Regions from separate parts of the Pantoea sp. YU22 genome, predicted to be linked through region 2. Evidence: predicted binding sites of a transcription regulator. Region 2 holds the regulator's gene; each other region holds the start of a gene.

Region 1 (7,761 bases), on a different contig from region 2:
CGGCGTAAATATTCAAGTATCATGGCGTCACATCTTACAATTTATTAACAAAACGCCCAGGAGAGGTTAATGGAAAGCAAAGTAGTTGTTCCGGCGGAAGGTCAGAAAATCACCCTGGATCAGGGCAAGATCAATGTGCCGAATAACCCGATCATTCCTTACATTGAAGGTGATGGCATTGGCGTTGACGTTTCTCCGGTCATGCTGAAGGTCGTCGATGCTGCGGTGAAAAAAGCCTATAACGGCGAGCGCAAAATCTCCTGGATGGAGATCTATACCGGTGAGAAATCGGTAGAGCTCTACGGCCAGGATGTCTGGCTGCCGCAGGAAACCCTCGACCTGATCAAAGAGTATCGCGTTGCTATCAAAGGCCCGCTGACCACGCCGGTTGGCGGCGGCATCCGTTCACTGAACGTTGCGCTGCGTCAGGAGCTCGACCTCTATGTTTGCCTGCGTCCGGTTCGCTACTACAAAGGCACCCCGAGCCCGGTCAAACGTCCTGAAGATACCGATATGGTGATCTTCCGTGAAAACTCTGAAGATATCTACGCTGGTATCGAGTGGAAAGCGGGTTCTGCCGAAGCGGACAAAGTGATCAAGTTCCTGCGCGAAGAGATGGGCGTGAAGAAAATCCGCTTCCCGCAGGATTGCGGCATCGGCGTGAAGCCGTGTTCGGAAGAGGGCACCAAACGTCTGGTGCGCGCGGCGATTGAGTATGCGATCACCAATGACCGCGACTCTCTGACGCTGGTGCACAAAGGCAACATCATGAAGTTCACCGAAGGCGCATTCAAAGACTGGGGCTACCAGCTGGCGAAAGAAGAGTTCGGCGCAGAGCTGCTGGACGGCGGCCCGTGGATGAAGATCAAAAACCCGAACACCGGTAAAGATATCATCGTTAAAGATGTCATTGCCGATGCGTTCCTGCAGCAGATCCTGCTGCGTCCGGCGGAATATGACGTTATCGCCTGTATGAACCTGAACGGCGACTATATTTCCGACGCCCTGGCGGCGCAGGTTGGCGGCATCGGTATCGCACCGGGCGCGAACATCGGCGACGAATGCGCGCTGTTTGAAGCGACTCACGGCACCGCGCCGAAATATGCTGGTCAGGATAAAGTGAACCCAGGTTCCGTTATTCTGTCTGCAGAAATGATGCTGCGTCATATGCAGTGGTTCGAAGCGGCTGACCTGATTGTTAAAGGCATGGAAGGCGCTATCGCCAACAAGACCGTGACCTATGACTTCGAACGCCTGATGGATGGCGCTAAGCTGCTGAAATGCTCAGAGTTTGGCGACGCAATCATCGAAAACATGTAAGTTAGCGTAGTTAACTTTAAAGCCAGCATAGCTGTTACAGGCATGCTGGCTTTTTAATGCGCCAGATTCTTTCCCAAAATCGTTTTCCAGAACCCTGTAAATTTCACGCTTCAGACGGCAATGGCTATCTTGTCTTTTCCTCTGTTGCTATTTATCTGCCGGGTATTGTAAAGCTTATGCGCCAGCCATATTGGGGGCATTTCCTGCCCGCAATCACTTACACAGGCAAGTTAACGTGTTTCTTGGGCAGCTTCATCAGTAAATAGCAGCGGGTAAAAGCTTCAGATGAAAGTGCTAAAATAATAAATGCGATTAGATCCTCTTCTTATAAAAACAGCTAACGCTTCATAAATACCATCAGGCGAGGCGGGGCGTTCCCTGGCATTGTTAAGCCTCAATCCTGCCGCTATATAAATTACCTTTACCCCTTTACATCTTCTTATTTTTTATCATGGCTGCCATTTTGGTAAGTATAATCTTTGCTTTTTTACGCGTGATATAGATTATGGTGATAGCGGATATATTCGTACTTTCAACTTTAACAAGGAGTTAACCTCCCTATGAAAAAAGAAATGATAGTGCTGTTACTATTACTGGCAACCTTGCCGCACCTCGCTTTTGCTGTGACCGATTCCTGCAAAGATAAAATTGCAGTCCTTAATAAAAAAATTGAACAGGCTAAAAAATTCAATAACAAGAAGGAAATGTCCCGATTCAACATCGCACGGACTAGAGTGAAAATGAATTGCAATAAAGAGCGCCAGGCGCAGCGGGCGAATCAAAACGGCAGCAGGCAGCCGTTAAGCGTCAAAAAGGCGGAGACTGAGCCGCAGAAGGCTCAGCAGGCGTTGAAAGAAACGAAAGCAGAAGCGCATCAGGATAGCCTTGCAGAAAAAAGCGTAGGGCTGAAGAAAAGCAATTAATGCTTGAAAAAGCAAAGAAAACCGTAGAGCACGCTCAGGCTGACGCGACACGGCTGAATTGAACGACCGCAGGTATTCTGGTTCATTCCAAGTTCATCTGCGTGAGCCTGTCATACTGACCGAAACATCGCCAGGCTGTAATGGCTCTGGGTTCACTCTTTATTTTTCAACACCCATAAGTCCTTGCTGAAAAAATAGTATCGCTGCCCATAGTGTTATTTCATTATCAAGAAAGCGTAAAATAAAAGGAAGCTGGCTGGCAGTGTTGTTTATGGCTTTAGCGCCGCTGGAAGCCCCTGCGCGTCAGGCAGAGGGACCGGCACACAGGCCATTTGCGTCCATTTTTGCAACCTTGCAACTCGTCTTCTCATTTGAGAAAGATAACGAATTCACCGCTTCGCTAAAGTTGACTAAGGTCACAAAATAAAAGACCAGTCTCATTAGAATTAGCGGCTGAGGTTGTTAAGTTACCCGGCTCAAACAACCTCATCAAAATGTGATCTTTGTATTTTGGCTTGTTAAATCTTACCCTGTTTGCGCAGGGTATTTTTTTGCCAGATTTTAGCGCTGTTAAAATCGCTCAGGAAGAAGGTCAGCAAGTTTTATTTAAACAGGTAACGTCAGTTTGCAGCGATTATTTCGCTCCTGCGGCTACGCTGAGTCTGCTGGCAGGCAGCCACTTCCATACGAGGCCGGTTGCTATCTGATTCGCAGGACGCTGCCTGCATTGCGACAGACACCGTTCTGTTTTTTACCGCCAGCGGCAAATCAGGCTCCAGCGTCACCCCACTTGCCGCTGATGACTTCAGTGAGGCGACGTTGAAAGGCAATCCCTGGCGATTAACCCTTAGTATTTACTGGTGCTGACCGTAACCTTCCTGATGATTGTTATGACGCGTCTGATGAAAAAACGCCAGCGAGCTTTATGGCTGCAGCTTTCGATCGGGAACTTATCGCTGGTGGCGGTAGCGTTGAGTTTATTTACCGCTTCCTGTTACATCGCAAAGATAAATTATCGCTCTGCTTGCAGGCCTGTTATAAATTCAGTCCTCTGACGAGGCTTATATTGATCGGGTCTGGCAAGGGGGAAGTCAGATTATTGTAGCGGTAACTGGCGGTAAAATACGAAATTTAAGCACCATTAAATAGTGGAATAAACGGGTAAGCAGGTTATGGAAATATTATTGCTGCTATATTTATCGGTGGGTCAGCATAAAGAATGCTACTCTTTAATTTCTGGGTACGTTGTCATGAACGCAGGAAAACCCGCTACGACATCATTACAAGATGCCGTTCACTGCCAGGCATTCATGAGTGTCTTTAAAACAGCGCTAGCTGATCGAGCCACTTATGAAAGAGGGTTTCTACTGGGTTAAATCGGGGAGCGATCCGCTGCAAGTCTGGTACTACGTATCTCAGTTTGGCTGGTATCGGCCGCAAACATCGATCCCTGTTACTACGACTTACTTCAGGCTTATGGCTTTTGAAATAATAGGGGGGAGGTTATTACCGCCTTCTTCCTTTGATGCGCCAGATAATGTCTGACCATGACGGGATGGCTTACTGCGCTACGCTGATAATAGCGAAGCGGCAAAAGCCGCAGCGGCGTAAATGTCGATTTGCCTTAAAGAATCAGCTTTATTTGATTTAAAACAAATTTGCGCGGCGAATGAAAGTCTGGTAGCAAGAAAACTTTTTTGAACACTTATGTTTTATCCGCTTGCATTATAATATCCAGGCCCACTCTCTTTTCGGGCGAGTGCATTAATTTTTATCAGGTGAATAAAGTGAATTATAAGCAATTTCAAAACAAAATTGAGTCATGGGAGAAAATCTCTTTTACCGCCGTCATATACAGTCAATATGGCGCGGATTTTGAAGTGTATGCCATTGATGAGCATAGCAATACAAAAAGCCGAATTTTCCTTTGCTACGCCGAAAATGAAGCCGAAGCGCAAAAGCTGGTTGAACAGTATTCCCTGTGGCTGGTCAAACTCAATAGCCTCACGCGGAAGCGTCTTAACAGCGAACAGGCGATGAGGGATGTGTTACTGCAGCAGGAGTAGCGCGGCCGACATTTTCGTCACAGTGCCTTAAGAAGAGGGCGCCGTTACAGCGGCTTTGAGCTGGCAACAGGCTGACGGGCTCGACAAGCGGTGCGGTAAGGCGCTCTTATAAAACAAAAATTTATTTTTAACTTGCTTATGACCGGCGGACATGCGTTAATAGTCCGTCGGTCTGATTAGCAGACAGCTTCAAGGTTAGTTCATATTGTATTTCTCATCTCAGTTAGTGCCGCTTCAAGCCTTTCTTTTTGAGTCTACCTCAGGTTCTGATTTATTTCTGCAATTCAGCCTCTTTTGCCGTAAGGCTAACTAAAAGGTCATATACTATGTCGAATAAAATTTTCGGAACCGTTAAGTGGTTTAACTCAGAAAAAGGTTTTGGTTTTATCTCTCCGGAGAATGGCAGCAAGGACGTTTTCGTCCATTTTTCTGCTATCCAGGGCACTGATTACCGCTCGCTTGACGAAGGTCAGCGCGTTGAATTTTCTGTTGAACAGGGTCCGAAGGGTCCGTCAGCAGTAAACGTTGTAGGGCTTTAATATTAGCCTTTCAGCCATACGCTTCCGATGCCCGTGCTGCCAGAGCTCACAATATCGTGTCTCTGCGTTTGATCAGTGCAAAACTAATCCCCATGGCGCAAAATGCATTTTTTGCAAAACCGCTATGATTCTTGCAGGCGTGTTCGAACGTTAATATTCTCGCTCCTTGCCGTGCAGGTAAGGGCGGAAAGCCGCGCATCAGCTTATTAAGGCATCCTTCGGGATGCCTTTTTTATTGCCTCACGGGCAGAAAAAGCCATGCATCGCGCCTCAGGATAAAAAAGCCCCCAAAAGGGGGCAAGGGGTTGGAGTAACAGCCGCTCAGTAAACGTTGTGGATTTCATTACCGAGCCGCTTAAATATAGCCAATGCTGCAGATCATTGTCCGTTTAATGGTCATTGTGATAAATGTAGATACCTAATCATTAGCCTTCTGGTTAAAACGAGTGTTTGAAAAATATTGTTTTTTTCGGCCTGAAAACGATTACTAAGAATGCTCTGTAAATAAAAGCGGACAGGCGAGATAACCAGATTCGTATGGACGGGCCATTATTTCCTGTTGAAAAGCGTTTTCAACGAAGCGTGCGGACGCGGCGCATTCTGTCAGGAAAACGGTTCAGGCCAGGAAAGAGAGATGATTATCAGAGGGAAATAAAAAAATACCCCCGCAAAGCAGGGGAGAGTCATATGAGATATGAAGCGGACTCGTAGAGCAATATCTCTGGTGGAGGCTTGGGCTCAGAATTCATTTTAAGCATAACATAGTTAATTACTGCCGCCACTCATTCCAAAATAAATAATTACCCGCTTCTCTAATTGTCAGGTCTCTAACTTTTGCAGCTATTTTGTTATTTTTTTCTATTAAAATGACAGAGTTAAAAATAATTTCGGCTAGAAAAAAGAAAGTACGCCCTGACTAATACAGCTTAAAAAGAGGAATCACAGCTAGGGGCAAAAAAAAGCCCGAATCAGCATTGACTGGGCGATTAAAAATTAACAATCAGGGATTGAAGGCGATGCGGCGAATGAGGGAAACGCAGCATCGCGTTGTCACTGGCAGGTAAAGCTAATGACAATCTGAAAAGTAGTCGAGAAGGGCGAAAAAACAAGGCGAAAGAGACATTATTTCTAAGGCGCTCACATGGTCATATAATCGCCATATCAGTTTGAATTAAGACGAGATTTTGTGCAGAACGCGGCCAGACGCTGCAACCTTACAAAAAATAATTCCTTCGGCGTCAGAGGGTTCAACATTTTTGCTACCGGCGCGCCTTGATTAAATCATGAGTTTGATATTACTGTATTTATATACAGTATCGAGCAGAAGGAGTCTTTCTCATGAAGTTATATCGCCCCGCGGAAGTCCGCGACCTGTTGCCGTTGCCGCTTTACATTGAGCGTGTGCCCTGCGGTTTTCCGTCCCCGGCACAGGATTACATCGAAAAACGGATCGATCTGAATCATTTAATGGTGCAGCATCCCAGCGCGACGTACTTTCTTCGCGTCAGCGGCGATTCCATGATCGAAGCAGGCATAGGCGAAGGAGATATGATTGTCGTTGACTCCTCGCTGAAGGCAAAACATGGCGATATTATCGTGGCTGCCATCGATGGCGAATTTACCATTAAGCAGCTCCGAATCCATCCTTCCCTTTCACTGATGCCTGCCAACAGTAAACACAGCCCCATACCCATTCATACGCCGGAAGGACTGCAGGTGTTTGGCGTAGTAACCTACGTTATTAAATCGACACACTGATATGTTCGCGCTGGTCGACGTGAACAGCTTTTATGCCAGCTGTGAAACCGTCTTTCGCCCCGACCTGAAAGGGGTACCCGTGGTGGTGTTGTCCAACAACGACGGCTGCGTCATTGCCCGCAACGACGAGGCGAAAGCGCTCGGCATTAGCATGGGTGTACCCTTTTTCCAGCTGAAAGAGACGCTGCGCCGGCACAGGGTGCAGGTATTCAGCTCAAACTATGCACTTTATGCTGATATGAGCCATCGGGTGATGACGACGCTGGAGGAGATGGCACCAGCGATAGAGAGGTACAGCATAGATGAGGCTTTTCTCAACCTGAGCGGCGTCAGTTTCTGTCAGCCGCTTGTGGCGTTTGGGCAAGCCGTTCGGGAACGCGTGGAAAAAGAGATTCATCTCAAGGTGGGCGTAGGGATTGCGCCCACTAAAACGCTGGCGAAGCTGGCGAACTACGCCGCTAAAAAATATCCCGCGACAAAGGGGGTAGTCGATCTTTCGCATGCGGAGCGGCAGCGCAAACTCATGGCGCTGGTGCCGGTGGGAGAGATATGGGGCGTCGGCGCACGCATCGGCAAAAAGCTGCAGCAGCTGGGGATTGAAAACGCGCTGCAGCTGGCCGAAAGCTCAACATGGGTGATACGCAAACATTTCAACGTCGTGCTGGAGCGCACGGTACGCGAGCTGCGCGGCGAGTCCTGCCTTGATATGGAGGATATTACGCCGACAAAACAGCACATTGTTTGCTCGCGCTCGTTTGGCTCGCGCCTCACTGATTACAGCGAGGTGCGGCAGGCGGTTTGTCAGTATGCCGAAAAAGCCGCAGAGAGGCTGCGTCAGGAAAATCAGTACTGCCGTCAGGTGTCGGTATTTTTGAAAACCAGTCCGCACGCTAAAAATGAGGCTGGTTACGGCAATCAGGCGACTGCACAGCTGCTGACGCCATCGAACGATACGCGCGATATCGTACGGCTCGCGACAGAGGCGCTGGATCGCATCTGGCTGGACGGCTATCGCTATATGAAAGCGGGGGTCATGCTGGGCGATTTTTTTAGTCAGGGTGTGGCACAGCTGCAGCTATTTGACCCTTATGGACCGCGAGCCAACAGCGAGGCGCTGATGAAGGTAATGGATCATATTAACGAGGCGGGCAGGGG
Region 2 (7,761 bases):
CATACTCACCGCGCAGGCACCTTACCGGCAACAAAAAGGGCGACATCTCTGTCGCCCTTTGCTTTATCTGCCTGCGGCTATTTACTCATGCGCGACTGCGCTTTCGATAGTTAACCGCACATCGCTGGTCACCAGATCGGCCAGAATGTGCCAGGCGGCCTGAGTACGCTCGACGTCGGCATCGCCGGTATCGCTGATATAGCCCTCATCACGCAGCGTCAGCACCAGCGTAGTAAATACCGCCTTATCGAAAAACTCCGGCGCGTTAATGCCGTGCAGCACCGAAAGACGCTGCGCCAGCATACGGCTCTCTTTCTCCAGCGTGCCGCGGTTGATGGTCGGCTTCGCGCTGAGGATAGAGAAAGTAATGGCGTAACGTTGCAGCGTCTCGCGGATGCCTGCGGCCAGCAGCTGCAGCGTGCGGTAGCGCGCCGCGGTGTGGCGCAGCTGTCCATCCTGCAGGGTAATCAGGCCCTGACGCGCCAGCTCCTGACACAGCGCGCTCAGCAGCGCCGGCAGCGCGTCGATTTCCCAGCGCAGGAACAGTTCGCTTTTCAGCATCGGGTAAATCAGACGGACCTGGCGCAGCAGCTCGGCTTCGCTCAGGTTCGGATGCTGCTGAATAATGGCGGCAATCAGCGACGGCATCACCAGCATATGGTGAATATTGTTGCGGTAATAGGTCATCAGCACTGCCTGCTCGCGCGGCAGAATGATGATGTCGCCGATATTATCCTGTTCGGTTTCGAACTTATTCATGCTCATGGCATGGTTCAGCAGCTCTTCCGCTGAAAGCGGCGGCACCGTCGATTCCGGAGAATAGGGCACGTTACGCAGCAGCTCAATGTAGCACTCAAGCTGCTCGATCAGCTGCTCGCGCGTCAGCGAACGCTGGCGTGAGGCAAGCAGCGCGGTAACGCACAGGTTCATGGCGTTGGCGGCGCCCGCTTCGTTGATGCGCACCATCAGGCGCGCCGCGATATCGTTCACCGTTGGCGTCAGCCAGCTGGGACGTTGCGGTTCAATCGGGTCGATAGCGTCGCGCCACTCCGGCACCTGCTTGTTCAGGTAGTTCACCAGCGGCAGCGGTTCGCCGAAGTTAACGTAGCCCTGACCCAGATTGCGCAGCTTACGCAGACCGCGCACCATCTGCATAAAGCCTTCTTTCTCTTTCGCCGCGCCGCGTAGCTCTTTGGCGTAAGTGCCCACTTCCATAACGTGCTCATAGCCGATATAGATCGGCACCAGCGTAATCGGACGTTTGCCGCCGCGCAGCATCGCCTGCAGCGTCATCGCCAGCGTGCCGGTTTTGGGGTCGAGCAGACGGCCGGTACGTGAGCGCCCACCCTCAACGAAATATTCGACCGAATAGCCGCGGCTAAACAGCTCGCCGAGATATTCGCGGAATACGGTGGCGTAGAGTTTGTTGCCTTTAAAGGTGCGACGAATAAAGAATGCGCCCAGGCGGCGGAAAATCGGCCCGGCGGGCCAGAAGTTAAGGTTGATACCTGCGGCGATATGCGGCGGCACCAGGCCCTGATGATAAAGCACATAGGAGAGCAGCAGATAATCCATGTGGCTGCGATGGCAGGGCACATAGACAATCTCATGGCCATCTTCCGCCAACTGGCGCACGCGCTCGCCGCCGTTGACGTTGATGCCCTGATAGAGACGGCTCCAGAGCCAGCCCATCACGCGATCGGTCACGCGGATCGCCTCATAAGAGAAGTCCGCGGCGATCTCTTCCATCATCTCGACAGCGTTCTGCTGCGCCTTCTCATGAGAGAGCTTTTTACTGCGCGCTTCTTCTTCCACCGCTTTTTCAATCGCTTTGGACTGCAGCAGCTTGTTGAAGAGATCCTGTCGCGCCGGCAAACGTGGGCCGACCGCCGCTAACCGCTGACGCGCAAAGTGAATGCGCGCCACGCGCGCCAGTTTCTGCGCGATAGATTTATCGGTGCCGTGCTGCGTCGCCATCCAGCGCAGCGAGACGGTCGGGGAAAAGCGCACAAAGCTGTCGCGGCCGTGCCAGACGATGGCGAAAAACTTCTCTACGCCGTTAAGCTCGCGCAGGTGCGGCGTATCGTCGCCCTGAACTTCACGACCTGGCGCACGGCCGAACATCACCGAGACCGGCAGCATCTGGATATCCAGATGTGGATTATTGCGGTGCAGATCGAGATACTCGTGGAAAATTTTCACCGATTCCGTGTTCGGCCCGAAAGCGGGGAACACGCGCGGGCCATTGTGAATAAACACGTGGCGCGGCAGCAGCGTGCCGTCAATTTCCAGCGGCACCAGCGGATCGGGCAAATTATGCTTCAGACACTGCTGACGCAGCGTCAGCAAATCCGCCTTGGAATCGTATGGCAGCACGTACATAATCGGCCGCGTCGGATCGAGTCCATGTTCGGAAACGGGATCGGCCGGAATAGCCTTAGTTTTTACCAGAACGGAAAGTGGTAAATTCAACAATTTATAATAGAGTTTACGCCAACCTGACATAGACAACATGAAGCCTCTTGTTAGCAAAGCGCCGCAAGCATATCAGAAAGTGCTGCGAAGATCTGTGTGGTGCCAAACGCACCTGGCCCAGACATTGACGTCAAACAACTAAAAGGGTTCCCTCGCAATGGCAAGTAATACCACCGGTTTGCTCAGGATTGTGAAAGCGGCAGGCTACTCCTGGCAAGGGCTGCGCGCCGCCTGGCAGCATGAGGCCGCGTTTCGTCAGGAAGCCACGGCCGCCATCATCGCCGTTATCATCGCCTGCTGGCTGGATGTCGATACCGTCGCGCGCATCCTGATGATCGGATCGGTGGTGCTGGTGATAATCGTCGAGATCCTTAACAGCGCGATTGAAGCGGTGGTCGATCGCATTGGTCAGGAGCGTCATCCGCTGGCCGGACGGGCGAAAGACATGGGCTCAGCCGCCGTCTTGCTGGCTATCATACTGGCGCTGTTTGTCTGGATCGCGCTGCTTTGGTCCCATTTGCGCTAGGCTTTCCACAATTGCCCAAATGGCTGTTATTTCCCTGGGTTTTGGTTTTCATTTCGCCAATACCTGTATATACTCACAGCGACTGTATAAACAACCAGGGGGCGGGATGAAAGCATTAACCACCAGGCAGCAACAGGTTTATGACCTGATTCGCGACCATATTAACCAGACGGGCATGCCGCCGACGCGTGCGGAAATCGCCTCGCAGCTGGGGTTCCGTTCCCCCAACGCCGCCGAAGAACATTTGAAAGCGCTGGCACGTAAAGGCGTTATCGAGATCGTCTCCGGCGCATCACGCGGCATTCGCCTGCTGATGGAAGAGGAAGAGTCTAACGGGCTGCCGTTGATCGGCCGCGTCGCCGCCGGTGAACCGCTGCTGGCGCAGGAACATATTGAAACGCATTACAAAGTTGATCCCGACCTGTTTAAGCCTTCTGCTGATTTTCTGCTGCGCGTCGCGGGAATGTCGATGAAAGATATCGGCATTATGGATGGCGATCTGCTGGCGGTACATAAAACGCAGGATGTGCGTAACGGCCAGGTCGTAGTGGCGCGCATCGATGACGAAGTCACGGTAAAGCGCTGGAAAAAGCAGGGCACCGTGGTGCATCTGCTGCCGGAAAACAACGACTTCGAGCCGATTATCGTCGATACCCGCACGCAGTCGCTGACCGTTGAAGGTCTGGCGGTGGGCGTGGTGCGCAACGGCGAGTGGCTCTGACCGGTTGCCTTCAGACGCCTGTATCGTTTCGTCAGGCGTCTGTACGATAAGCTGTTAAAGCGCTCTCAATGCGGTTAACGCCGCTCCTTTCTGTTTTACGTTTTCAGGCATGGACCGGCTGATGCGTCTCTTCTCTACAGACGACCGACACCTCTGGCGGCTGGCGCTGCCGATGATCCTTTCTAACATTACCGTGCCGCTGCTCGGCCTGGTGGATACCGCCGTTATCGGCCATCTCAACAGTCCGGTTTACCTTGGCGGCGTGGCGATTGGCACCACCGCCACCAGCTTCGTCTTTATGCTTTTCCTGTTTCTTCGCATGAGCACCACGGGCTTTACCGCTCAGGCCTTTGGCGCACGCGACCCGCAGGCGCTGGCGCGCGCGTTGACGCAGCCGCTGCTGATGGCGCTGCTTGCTGGCGGACTGTTTGTGCTGCTGCGCGATCCGTTAAGTTCGCTGGCGAGTCGGCTGGCGGGCGGCAATCCGCAGGTGCTGGAACAGGCCGCGCTCTTCATTCATATCCGCTGGCTTAGCGCGCCGGCGACGCTGGCGAACATGGTGATCCTCGGCTGGCTGCTTGGCGTGCAGTATGCCCGCGCGCCGGTTGTGCTGCTGGTGGTGGGCAACGCGGTAAATATCCTGCTCGATCTCTGGCTGGTGCCGGGGCTGAAGTGGGGCGTCGCGGGCGCGGCGACCGCAACGGCGGTGGCGGAATATGTCACGCTGGCGGTAGGGCTGGCGATGGTGTGGCGCGTACTGAAAATACGCGGCATCTCCATGGCGATGCTGAAACAGAGCTGGCGCGGCGATATTAGCCGTCTGCTGCGTCTCAATCGCGACATTATGCTGCGCTCGCTGTTGCTGCAGCTCTGCTTTGCTTCGCTCACCCTGATCGGCGCGCGTCTGGGGCCTGAGATCGTCGCCGCTAATGCCGTTCTGCTGATGTTTATCACCTTTACCGCCTATGCGCTCGACGGTTTCGCCTACGCGGTGGAAGCTGTCTCTGGCGAAGCCTACGGCGCGCGCGACGGCGACAGGCTGCTGGCTGTATGGCACGCCGCCTGTCGTCAGGCAGGAATGGTGGCGCTGGCGTTCGCGCTGATTTACGCGGCGAGCGGCGAAGCTATAGTGGCGGCGCTCACCTCGCTGGATTCGCTGCGGCAGCAGGTGGATCGCTATCTGTTCTGGCAAATCATCCTGCCGCTGGCGGGGGTGTGGTGCTATCTGCTGGATGGCCTGTTCATCGGCGCAACGCGCGGGCGAGAAATGCGTAACAGTATGGCGGTTGCCGCGCTCGGCTATTTCCTGACGCTGCTGACCTTGCCCTGGCTGGGTAACCACGGTTTATGGCTGGCGGTGACGGTCTTTCTCGCGCTGCGCGGCGTCTCGCTCTGGCTAATCTGGCGGCGTGAATGGCGTCTAAACCGCTGGTTTAGCTGCTAATTAGCCTCTGCGCTCGCGTCTGATTTACGCCTCGTTAAACAGATTATTCTGTAATTATCCCGCAGTTGCCGATTCGTCTACTATAATTACCTTACAACAGCGCGACACAGCAGCGCTTTGTATTGTCGTACTGCCATTACATGGTGGTATGTAAAACTAAGGATGACGTGGAGGTCTGAAATGAATAAAGACGAAGCGAGTGGTAACTGGAAGCAGTTCAAAGGCAAATTCAAAGAAAAATGGGGCAAGCTGACCGACGATGATATGCAGGTTATCGAAGGTAAACGCGATCAGCTTGTCGGCAAAATTCAGGAACGCTACGGTTACGCTAAGGATGAGGCAGAGAAAGAAGTCTCAGACTGGGAAACCCAGAACAAAGATTACCGCTGGTAATCTCCCCGTTCAGCTTTTGTCTGAACGCCCGGCACAGGGAGGTGCCGGTTACCCTCTTTTCCCGCGTTTTTTCCCTTCTGTCTCATGGTCATGATCGCAGCTATCGTGCTCCATGCAGGCTTCTACCTCAGCACAGTCCACACAAAGCCCATGCGCCTCAATCACGCTATGTCGCAGGACAAAGCGCGCTTCGCCAGCGAGATCGTCAATAATCTTCTCTACACCCTGCGCCTGTTTCTCCGTCACCGCCGCGCAGCGATCGCATACCAGCATCACCGAGGTATGGGCGGGCGCTTCAAAGTGATGGCAAATGACATAACTGTTGTTTGACTCTACGCGGTGAATAAAGCCCTGTTCCAGCAAAAAATCGAGCGCGCGATAGACCGTCGGCGGTTTCGCCTGCGGCTCGCTGGCGCGTAACTGGTCCAGCAGGTCATAAGCGCTAATCGATCCATGCTGCGCAGCCATCAGACGTAACACTTCGGCGCGCTGCGCTGTCAGGCGCACCCCGCGTTGCAGGCAGAGTTTCTCAGCCTGGGTCATGATTTGCTCGGGCGTCATTATCGACATGGTGCTTCTCCGCTAAAAACGAGATGTTATTTTATCACACTAAAATCGCTTGCGCTGGAGTTGCGGTTGTTATCTCTTCTTTGCTCATTTCCAATTAAATATCAATAAATTAAATAGGTATTCAGCGACCAGCTATACCGCAAAGCGGCTTAGCAGTGCCAGCCTTACTGAGATATAAAGCAACAAAATTAACGATTCGCTTTACAACTCACCAGGTTAAGCACTAATGTTCATGAGGCCTTAAGAAACCGCTGGCCTTAATACCCTTTTTTAACTATCCCGCTAAATAATAAAAGCGCCGATTTGTAGCTAAAACATCCAATCCGGCGAATAACAGTGCTGTTTCGACTGAATTCACAGCAATGAACCGTTAGCCGCCGTTCACAATAGCGCTAACGACAAATTCCGATGATGAATGTTTTCCTGATCAAGGTGATGGCAGACAAATGGCGAACAAAACCACCCGGCGCTCCGCGCTTTTATATCCTGCTGTTTTAAATGCGCTTTTTATCTCCTCTTCCGCAATGGCTGCGGGTACCTGGTATGACGCGCGTAACGACGCGATGGGCGGTACAGGTGTCGCTTCCTCTACGTGGAGCTCAGCCGTACTGGCGAACCCGGCGCTGATGACGCGCGCGCAGCCGGATGATAATGTCGGCATCATTTTCCCGTCTGCGGGCTTGCAGATTACTGATAAAGACAAGATGGTCGACAAAGTCGATGACATCAGCGATACCGTTGATCGCTATCGTGACGTGATTAATGGCCTGACCTTCCGTGACTATCTTAACGGCTACCCGCAGTTGAAGACGGCGTCAAAAGACGTAGCGAATCAGCTGCGCGATCTGCGCGGCAATAAGGCTAACGCCACGGCGGGCGTCGCGCTGGCAGTAACCGTACCCAATGAAACCTTGCCATTCGCCTTTATCACCAAGGCTTACGGCACGGTGCACCTGCGCGCCAACGTGGCGCAGAGCGACATCGCCTATCTTGACGGTGTGGCGAACGGTACAGTGATTCCCGTGCCGGGCGATCAAAATAACTTACGCTCCAGCGCAAACGGACTCGCGGCACTGGTAACTGATTACGGCATCTCCGTGGCGCATGAATTCAACGTGGCGGGCCATCCGGTTTCGCTGGGCGTTACGCCGAAGATCCAGAAAACCTGGCTCTATAACTACACCGCCAGCATCTATAACTACGATAAAAATGACCTCAACGGCAGCCGCTACCGCAACGATAATACCGGCTTCAACATCGATGCCGGTTTAGCGACGCCGCTGGGCGACAACTGGACGCTGGGCGTCACCGGGCAGAACCTGGTATCGCGCGATCTGAAGACCAAAGAGACCAACGGCTATCGCGATACCTATCAGATCCGTCCGCTGGTGACCTCTGGCCTGTCATGGACCGGCGGTCCCTTTACCGCTGCGCTGGATGTAGACCTGACCGAAACCAAGCGTTTCAAATCGGAAGAGAGCAGCCAGTACGCTGGGATTGGCGGTGAATATCGCGTGCTGGACTGGCTGGCGCTGCGCGCCGGTTACCGCGCGGATATGAAATCCAACGATGAAAACGTCTTTACCGCGGGTTTCGGCCTGGCGCCGTTCAACAACAAGGTCCATCTGGATC
Region 3 (7,761 bases), on a different contig from region 2:
TGCCGGCTTTAGCGCGCTCAGAGACGCAGGCATTCGCGCCATCCTCTTTTACGGCGGCCCGGATAAAACAACGCGCTTTCCCATCGACACGAAGCACGCCGCCACGCTGGCCGATCGCCACGATCCGCGCGTGAGAGTGGGTCTCGCGTGGCGTCTGCCGCGCGAGCTAAAAGATGAGCAGAACTGGGCGATGCGCGATCGCGAATACCAGTGGGCCAGAGATCATCATCTGCCTGTACAGGTGCATATCAGCGGCGAGCCGGACGCCATGTTTAATGCGCTGATTGCGCGGCACTATCTTGCGCCCTTTGTTACGCTGGTACACGCCACCGATGCCCGTCCAGCACAGCTTCAGGCGCTGGAAAAAGCCCGCGCGTCGCTGGCCGTTACGCCCTTAAGCGAGGAGCATGTTGGTTACGGCTTGACCCGGCTCGATCATTTCGCGTCGGTCACACGTCTCGGGCTCGGCATTGACGGCAATAGCCTGGCGGGCAGCGGCGATATGTTTGCGAATATGCGCCTGGCGGCGCTGACGATGAGCGGCGCAGCGGCTGACGAAGCCCTGCCTAAACCACGCCAGCTATTAAGAATGGCGACGCTTGGCGGCGCTGAAGCGCTCGGTCTGGATAAAGAAACGGGATCGCTGACGGTGGGTAAACGCGCCGATATTCAAATCATCACGCCCGATACGCTGAACATGAGCGGCTTTGGCGGCGGCGATCCGGCAGCCCTGCTGCTCTATTCAGCGCAGCCGCAAAATGTAACCACGGTTATCGTCGATGGTCGCGTGCTAAAGCAGCACGGGAAACTGAACGGCGTCAGTCTCGACGAAGTGCTGGCCAGCGCACAGCGTTCGGCGGAAAGAATAAAGCAGCGCGCGGCTGAAAAATAAATTATTGATCTGAGCCGTTTTGGCATTTCACCGCTGTATGCAGGTTTTTTGATCCAGAACAATCCACGTCAGGACGCCTTCTGTCAATTTGTGTCAACGGTTTGTACAACCGCACATTTAATGGAGGCAGGCTTATGACAGGTAAAATGGGTTTGACGGTGGGTTTAGTGGTCTGGCTGTTCTATGTGGCGTGGATGGCGAGCTACTATTTCGGCACTTTCTCTCTGTTCGCTCGCTGACACAGGCGAGACCTGCGGGTCTGACATATCTGTGACCCTGACGATAAATATCCTTCCTGTAAAATAAAAACGCGCCGCAAGCGAAAGCGCTGCGACGCGTTTTTTATAAAAATTAAGCAGCTTTAACGGCGCGCACTTTCTTTGCCTGTGCGGTTTCGCCTTCAACGCTCTCATCAGCATTTTCTGTTGCGCGAACCTTTTTCGTCGCGTCCGCTGAATCCGCGGCGTCTGGCAGCTTGCTGGTGCGCAGAATATGCTGAATCGCATCTTTCTGCTCGGCGAGCAGCAGGCCGAGGGTTTCTGCCTGAGACTCATCCATATCGGGTTGCTGCTGCGCTAACCAGTCGGTAAAGGCCTCCGCCATATCGAGCATCTTATCGTAGGCATCCGCCTCTTTTTTGCTGGCAAACGTCATTTTCTCTTCACCCTTCTTGACGACTACGTATTTAATTTCGACAGCCATTTTTGCCTCTCCGATACTGTTAATATATACAGTATATCCCTCCTGCAGCGAGATTGCATCCTTTTTTAAAATGCGTCGCCGTGCTGAATGGATGAATATTTTTTCTTATGAAATCAAATCATTGAGAAATTCCGCCAGCGCTTTTCGCGGGTCGTCCTCTTCCGACACGATCATCTCGATCCCCCATTGTCCCAGCACTTCACGCGCTACTGGATTGTTGCGGTTAGTAAAGAGATAAGATTTCGGACGCGCGGTAGCCAGCCCTGTTCTGCTCCACATTTTGGTCAGACGGTAGAACAACAGGCGAATATTAAAATCGCTGATGCTGTAGCCGACAAACAGGACCGAATTTCCCATCACGTCGTGCGTCAGTTTGATATCAAGCGGTGAGTCGAAATAGAGGCGTTCAAAATAGCTGCTTTCATCCAGTACGATGGAGGTATCGTCGTCGAAATCGCCGTGCAGCTTGATGATATGCCGCTTGTCTTCGGTCAGCGCCACCAGATCGGCAGCGTTCGCGACTTTGCTGTAGGGCACGCCGTGCGCCTCGTGCGCCGCTTCCAGCCAGCGATCGTAATTGGTGGTATAGATGCGGCTGAAATTGCCCTGCGTAATCATCGTATGAATTTCGGACGATCGGACATCAATGTCCGGCCGGTGCCATTCACGATCCATCCAGCTGCGCAGCGGCCCCAGCGAGCCTTTTTTCTGTTTGTAGTATTCCGCCAGCGACAGATGAGTCCCGTATGTATTAAATATTTTGGGATCGTAGCCCAGCTCGTTAGCCAGATGGGCAATAAGTTCATGCCACTCCGGCAAGCCCAGATTGCGTGATATTCCCGCGCCAGCGAACAGAATCAGTTTGCCGGAATCGTAGGCGCGTTTCAGTTCAGGTTTCATGCCACTCCTCGGGCGTTTTTCAAAAAGTCGGCGAAGCGATCGAGCGCCAGCTTACGCATGGAGATCTCGTTTTTAAGCTCGCCCATTTCAGCGAAGGTCTGGTTATAGCCTTCCGGGATAAAAACACAGTCCCACTGAAACTCGCGCGGCCCGGCGGGCTTAGCTGCGATAGTGCCGCGTACTTCGCCATGAAACTGATACATTTTGCGTCCGTCGCAGTAGCCCAGCACGGTTTTCGCCGTCACCGCCTGGCTGTCCAGCCCCTGCACCAGCTTAGCGAAACGTTCAGCCTCTAGCCGGTTCCAGAAGATGCGCGTCAGACCGGCGGGCAAACCGTTCAGTCCGTCGAGATAGAGCCCGGTGTGTTCGACAAAGAGCGGACGCCCGATAATGGAAAACGCCTTGGTCAGCTTGTCGCGGACCAGTTCAAGTTCGTTTTCCGTCTGGATTTCTTCGATACGGCGCGCGATGGGCAGTACGTCGACGCCGACCGGTTCGAGGATTTTGCGTACCTCGGTCAGCTTATGCTCATGGGCTGACAGAAAGCGGATTTTCATTGCAAGCCTTTAAAATTATTATGGTTTTATCAGGAACGCAGGGGAATTTGTTCCTGCCTGTTATCCTGTTTTTTGCTGCTTCACGTAAAAAGACGTGGCTGATGGAGTAGAGTCTAGCTGACGCAAAGAAGGGACTAAAAGAATTATACTGCTGGCAGCGAATGGCGCGCAAAGGCCGCTGCCCCACCTTTTGCGTTTCCCAACCTGTTTTACCCGCTTCAGTTAGACGGTTGAGGCAGGGGGTAAAAGATTCGGTTTTGAACCCCGGCTTGCCGTTGGCGTTTCGCCGCGCTTTCACTGTTTCGAGATGTTTTCCGCTGTTAAGCCGGGGTCGTCATTGTAAAAAATCCAGTCTGAACCATCAGGATGCTCGCCTGCAGCAATGAAATTTCCCAGCAGCCTCGCCTGGTATGTTTCACTGCCTTCAGCGCTGAAAATTTCGCTTACCCGCTGGGTGAACGCACCTTCTGTGTAATCCTGAAAATTTCACTTAAGTTCCATCCTGCCTGACTTATTTAAGTGAATTTCAAAGGATAGAAGACAGCCTGCCCGTTTAGCCCTCGTCAGGCAGGGAGAGAGGCCAGATTTCATACGGCTGCGATGTTAATGATAAAACGCGTTTCAGAAAAAAGACGGCAGCGGACGCTTGCAAAAAGAACTCGTGCTGCAGCCGATCGAAAGCAACGCTATTTCTGACAATTATTCGCTATTATTCTTCACAACAGAGTTCTTGATCATAAAGCATGTTTTAAATTAACAAAGTCAGCCATGCTGCCAAACAAAAATAAAACGTCACCACAGTAAACCGTGCAGCAGGGGAAGGCTCATTGAGCTTATATTTAAGCTCATCTGGATATAATTTTTTTGAAATGGGCTTATGTCTTCCTGTCAGATTGCAACTCAAGGTCTCTTTAATGAAAAAGTTATTGCTACTCCTTCCATTATTCCTTACTGCCTGTAGCGCAAATCATCTGGATGCAAACGCGCAAAATGTCAGAGTCATGAATGGCGATCCAAAAGGTGACTGTACTTTCTTAGGCACGGTTACTGGCGATCAAGGTAATTTTCTTACCGGAGGATGGACATCGAATGCAAATCTGGAAACGGGCGCGTTGAACTCACTGCGTAACCAGACAGCAAAACTGGGCGGCAATACCGTTTCATTAATTACCAACCGCGCTGGCACCAGCGGCTACTATGACGGTTCAGGCGGCGGTTCCCAGGAGACGAATGTCGTGATTACCGGGGGAGCATGGCGCTGTAATTAATTTTAGCAAGGCGTTCCGATGGGATCAGGATAGAGTAGAAGAAAGGCAAAACATGCCAAGGCGGAAATATGTCCTACAAATGTTTTATCACGCTTCTCTCTATAAGCGCCCTAATATTAAGCCTGGTAATCATGCCAAAAGTGCTGAAATCAGTGCGAAGCAACCCTGAAATTGAACGACTGGTTAAAGCACCGAACGCTACCTTTCGTCTGTTTAGCGAATGTAAAAAGCATGTAGCGGATGCAGAACGGTGCTATAACGCCTATAGCGCAGCCGTTTACCTGGCTAATCTCAATGATTGCACCCCCTCTGGCATCGAGCTTAAGCGAAAATTTAAAGGGCTGGTGGAGCACGCGAAGGCCCGCGACATTGAGGATGAAATAAATAAACAGTGTCGGCCGATGTCTTTTCCCCAGCCAAACGCTTAATCACGAGCTCGCCTGTTAAGGAGCAACACGCTATTATTGCTGACGTTTCCTGATTATTCGGCTTTTCATGAAAGTCAGGCGAATGGATATGGCATCGCGTCTGATGCACATCCCCCGACAATAAATCAGCGCATTGTATTGATAAAGGTCAATACAGTACTCAGCAAGTCATGTAAATTATGCCGCGCGTTAGCAACGTAGCGCCAGACTCTATGGTATGATTACTTTTAATTTTATTATTACCAGGACGCCATTTATGCTCAACGACGGCTCAAAAAGTTTAACAGGAAAAAAGTTCTGCCTTTTCAGCCGTTACCGGTTGAGGACGGGAACAGGTATTGTCCTGATGGCCATTGTCGGCGTCATTTTTATCATGCAGCAGCGCCAGTTTGTTCAGGCCTTCGATACCGGGACCTGTGTGATAAACGCCAACGCGACGGATATAGATATTTTCCTTAAACATATTCTCCATGTTATGTATCGTTTGATTTTCAAAGTCTGTGAGTAAATCGTTTACATCAGAAGCGTCCATCACGCCCTGTTCGCAAAGTGATGCCCTGATTATTAAAGTAAATAACCTGCACTGCAGGTTTGCATTCCCGCCGCCTTTTGCAATCTGCCACCTTTTTGCTGCGCTTCCTGCAACCGGCGACTGAGCAGAAACGGATGCGGGAGTTAACCGAAGCCCCTCTCCCTGTTGCAGACAGCGTCAGTAAACAATTCCAGCCGGATTCACCTGCGACGTTTCTATCGCCTCATTCTGCTCACCCCAGCGCTTCAGCACCTGCTGATACTGCCCGCCTTTCATGGTGCCGTTCAACGCCGTCTGCAGTGCCGCCGCCAGACCGTTGCCTTTTTTGGTTGTCACCGCCACCCAGGATCGCACCGGCCCATAGCCGACAATCTTCATATCGCTGCGCGAAGCCACCTTCCAGGCGGCCATCGACTGCGGCCCAAACAGCGCGTCGGCACGCCCTGAGAGCAGCGTTAGCGTTGCCGCCGCCTCGTCAGTGAGATAAACCGGCGTCACCGGCTTTAATCCTTTCGCGCGGTTCTGCTCATCCCAGCCGAGCAGAATACGCTCCTGATTCGTGCCGGAGCCGACAATAATCCGCAGCCCTGCGATATCCTCCGCTTTGTTAATGGCGCTGATGGCGCTATTTGCCTTTACCAGAAACGCATGACCATCGGCGCGGTAGGTAGCGAAGTCAAACGTCTTCTTGCGCTCTTCCGTCACCGCGATATTAAACAGCGCGATGTCATAGCGTCCGGCCGTTACGCCGAGCGGCCAGTCCTCCCACGAGGCGGGCACCAGACGCAGCTTCAGCCCAAGACTATCCGCCAGCAGCCGGGCAAAATCGGCGTCGCTGCCGATGCGCGTTTTATTGTCGCTCGCCAGCAGCCCAAGCGGCGGCGAGTTGTTGCTGGTGGTCGCCACGGTCAGATAGCCCGGCTCGATAAAATGGAAGCCCTGCGGGATTTTGTTTATCGCCTCTGGGTTCATCGGCGCGTCAACTGGCGTCTCATTTTTCGTGACGTCGAGCGGTTCCGCCAGCGCAGGCTGGCCCGCGCCGAGCAGCAGCGCGGCGAGTAAAATACGTTTCATCATGTTTGCCCTATAACACGCGCGCCAGGAAGCGGCGCGTGCGCTCATGGCGCGGATTATTCAGTACCTGCGTCGCGCTGCCCTGTTCGACGATTTTGCCATCCACCATAAACACGACGTTATCCGCCACTTCGCGCGCAAAGCCAATTTCATGCGTCACAATCACCAGCGTCGTGCCCGATTGCGCCAGCTTTTTAATCACGTCGAGCACTTCGCCGACCAGTTCTGGATCGAGCGCCGATGTCGGTTCGTCAAACAGCATGACGCGCGGGTTAAGCATCAGCGCCCGCGCAATAGCGATACGCTGCTGCTGACCGCCGGACAAATGACGCGGCCAGGCGTCGGCTTTATGGCGCAGCCCGACAATATCCAGCAGCTCGCCCGCGCGCGTAACGGCGTCGCGCTTCGAGAGCTGGCGATGCGCGACAGGCGCCTCGATAAGGTTTTGCAGCACCGTCAGATGCGGAAACAGATTAAAGTTCTGGAACACGTAGCCGACGTTAATGCGCTGGCGCAAAATCGCCTTCTCCTTGAGCTCATAAAGTTTGTCGCCGCGCCGCTGGTAGCCGATATAGTCACCGTCGATTTGGATGAATCCCTCATCGACGCGCTCCAGATGATTAAGCGTACGCAGCAATGTCGATTTGCCGGAGCCGGACGGGCCGACAATCACCGTTACCGAACCGGGATCCAGCTCAAGCGAGACGTTGTCCAGCGCCTTATGACGGCCGTAGCTTTTGCTGACGCCGGTGATGCTGATGGCACCGGCGGTATGCGCCTTACGGTAATCAATGGCTTCGGACATGGCTAATCTCCTCATTTACGGCGACGGGGTTCAGGCGGCTGCGCCACTGGCGCCAGCGCGAAGGTTGCGCATCGCGGGTTACGCTGCGCGCCAGCCAGCGCTCGGCGCCGTGCTGGATCACCGACAGCACCGTAGTGATAATCAGATACCAGGCGGCGCCCACCATCAGCAGCGGAATAACCTCCTGATTGCGGTTGTAGATCATCTGGATGGTGTAAAACAGCTCCGGCATCGCCAGCACGTAAACCATCGCCGTGCCTTTAGCGAGGCTGATGATCTCGTTAAAGGCGGTGGGAATAATGGCGCGCAGCGCCTGCGGCAAAATAATGCGGAAGGTACGGCGCGTCGCGGAGAGGCCGAGCGCCGAGGCAGCCTCTGTCTGGCCATGATCGACGCCGAGAAAGCCGCCGCGAATGATCTCCGCGCTGTAAGCCGCCTGCACCAGCGTCAGGCCGATCACCGCCGCCGGAAACTGCCCCAGCACGTTAATGGTCTGGAAATGCCCCCAGGCCAGCGCGGTAAAAGGGATGCCGAATGACAGCGTGTCGTAGAGATAGGAAAAATTATAAAGAATAATCAGCACCACAATCAGCGGCAGCGAGC

What was found. The regulator LexA, encoded in region 2, represses DNA repair genes until DNA is damaged. The targets are predictions, from matches to a motif close to TNCTGTATGTACATACAGNA.
Region 1: a site for LexA is predicted at 6,145-6,164, ahead of umuD (translesion error-prone DNA polymerase V autoproteolytic subunit). Genes of this name have one in related genera too.
Region 3: a site for LexA is predicted at 1,609-1,628, ahead of EKL29_RS11275 (YebG family protein). Genes of this name have one in related genera too.

Annotation. Positions count from the first base shown of each region.
Region 1 covers NZ_RYDU01000001.1:448,645-456,405, forward strand. The annotation lists gene icd (NADP-dependent isocitrate dehydrogenase) at 70-1,320, shown strand; gene EKL29_RS02165 (DUF1090 family protein) at 1,881-2,243, shown strand; gene EKL29_RS02170 (hypothetical protein) at 4,031-4,309, shown strand; gene EKL29_RS02175 (cold-shock protein) at 4,636-4,848, shown strand; gene EKL29_RS23175 (hypothetical protein) at 4,850-5,002, shown strand; gene umuD (translesion error-prone DNA polymerase V autoproteolytic subunit) at 6,187-6,606, shown strand; gene umuC (translesion error-prone DNA polymerase V subunit UmuC) at 6,608-7,761, shown strand, end outside.
Region 2 covers NZ_RYDU01000002.1:450,801-458,561, reverse strand. The annotation lists gene plsB (glycerol-3-phosphate 1-O-acyltransferase PlsB) at 82-2,505, opposite strand; gene EKL29_RS06575 (diacylglycerol kinase) at 2,633-3,001, shown strand; gene lexA (transcriptional repressor LexA) at 3,108-3,722, shown strand; gene dinF (MATE family efflux transporter DinF) at 3,844-5,166, shown strand; gene EKL29_RS06560 (CsbD family protein) at 5,347-5,559, shown strand; gene zur (zinc uptake transcriptional repressor Zur) at 5,608-6,129, opposite strand; gene EKL29_RS06550 (conjugal transfer protein TraF) at 6,576-7,761, shown strand, end outside.
Region 3 covers NZ_RYDU01000006.1:151,250-159,010, forward strand. The annotation lists gene EKL29_RS11270 (amidohydrolase family protein) at 1-892, shown strand, start outside; gene EKL29_RS11275 (YebG family protein) at 1,244-1,594, opposite strand; gene EKL29_RS11280 (SIR2 family protein) at 1,700-2,494, opposite strand; gene EKL29_RS11285 (non-canonical purine NTP pyrophosphatase) at 2,491-3,051, opposite strand; partial or broken gene EKL29_RS23290 (bacteriocin immunity protein) at 3,346-3,522, opposite strand; gene EKL29_RS11295 (DUF4156 domain-containing protein) at 3,966-4,319, shown strand; gene EKL29_RS11300 (hypothetical protein) at 4,388-4,747, shown strand; gene EKL29_RS11305 (hypothetical protein) at 5,004-5,255, shown strand; gene EKL29_RS11310 (ABC transporter substrate-binding protein) at 5,457-6,353, opposite strand; gene EKL29_RS11315 (amino acid ABC transporter ATP-binding protein) at 6,364-7,158, opposite strand; gene EKL29_RS11320 (amino acid ABC transporter permease) at 7,142-7,761, opposite strand, start outside.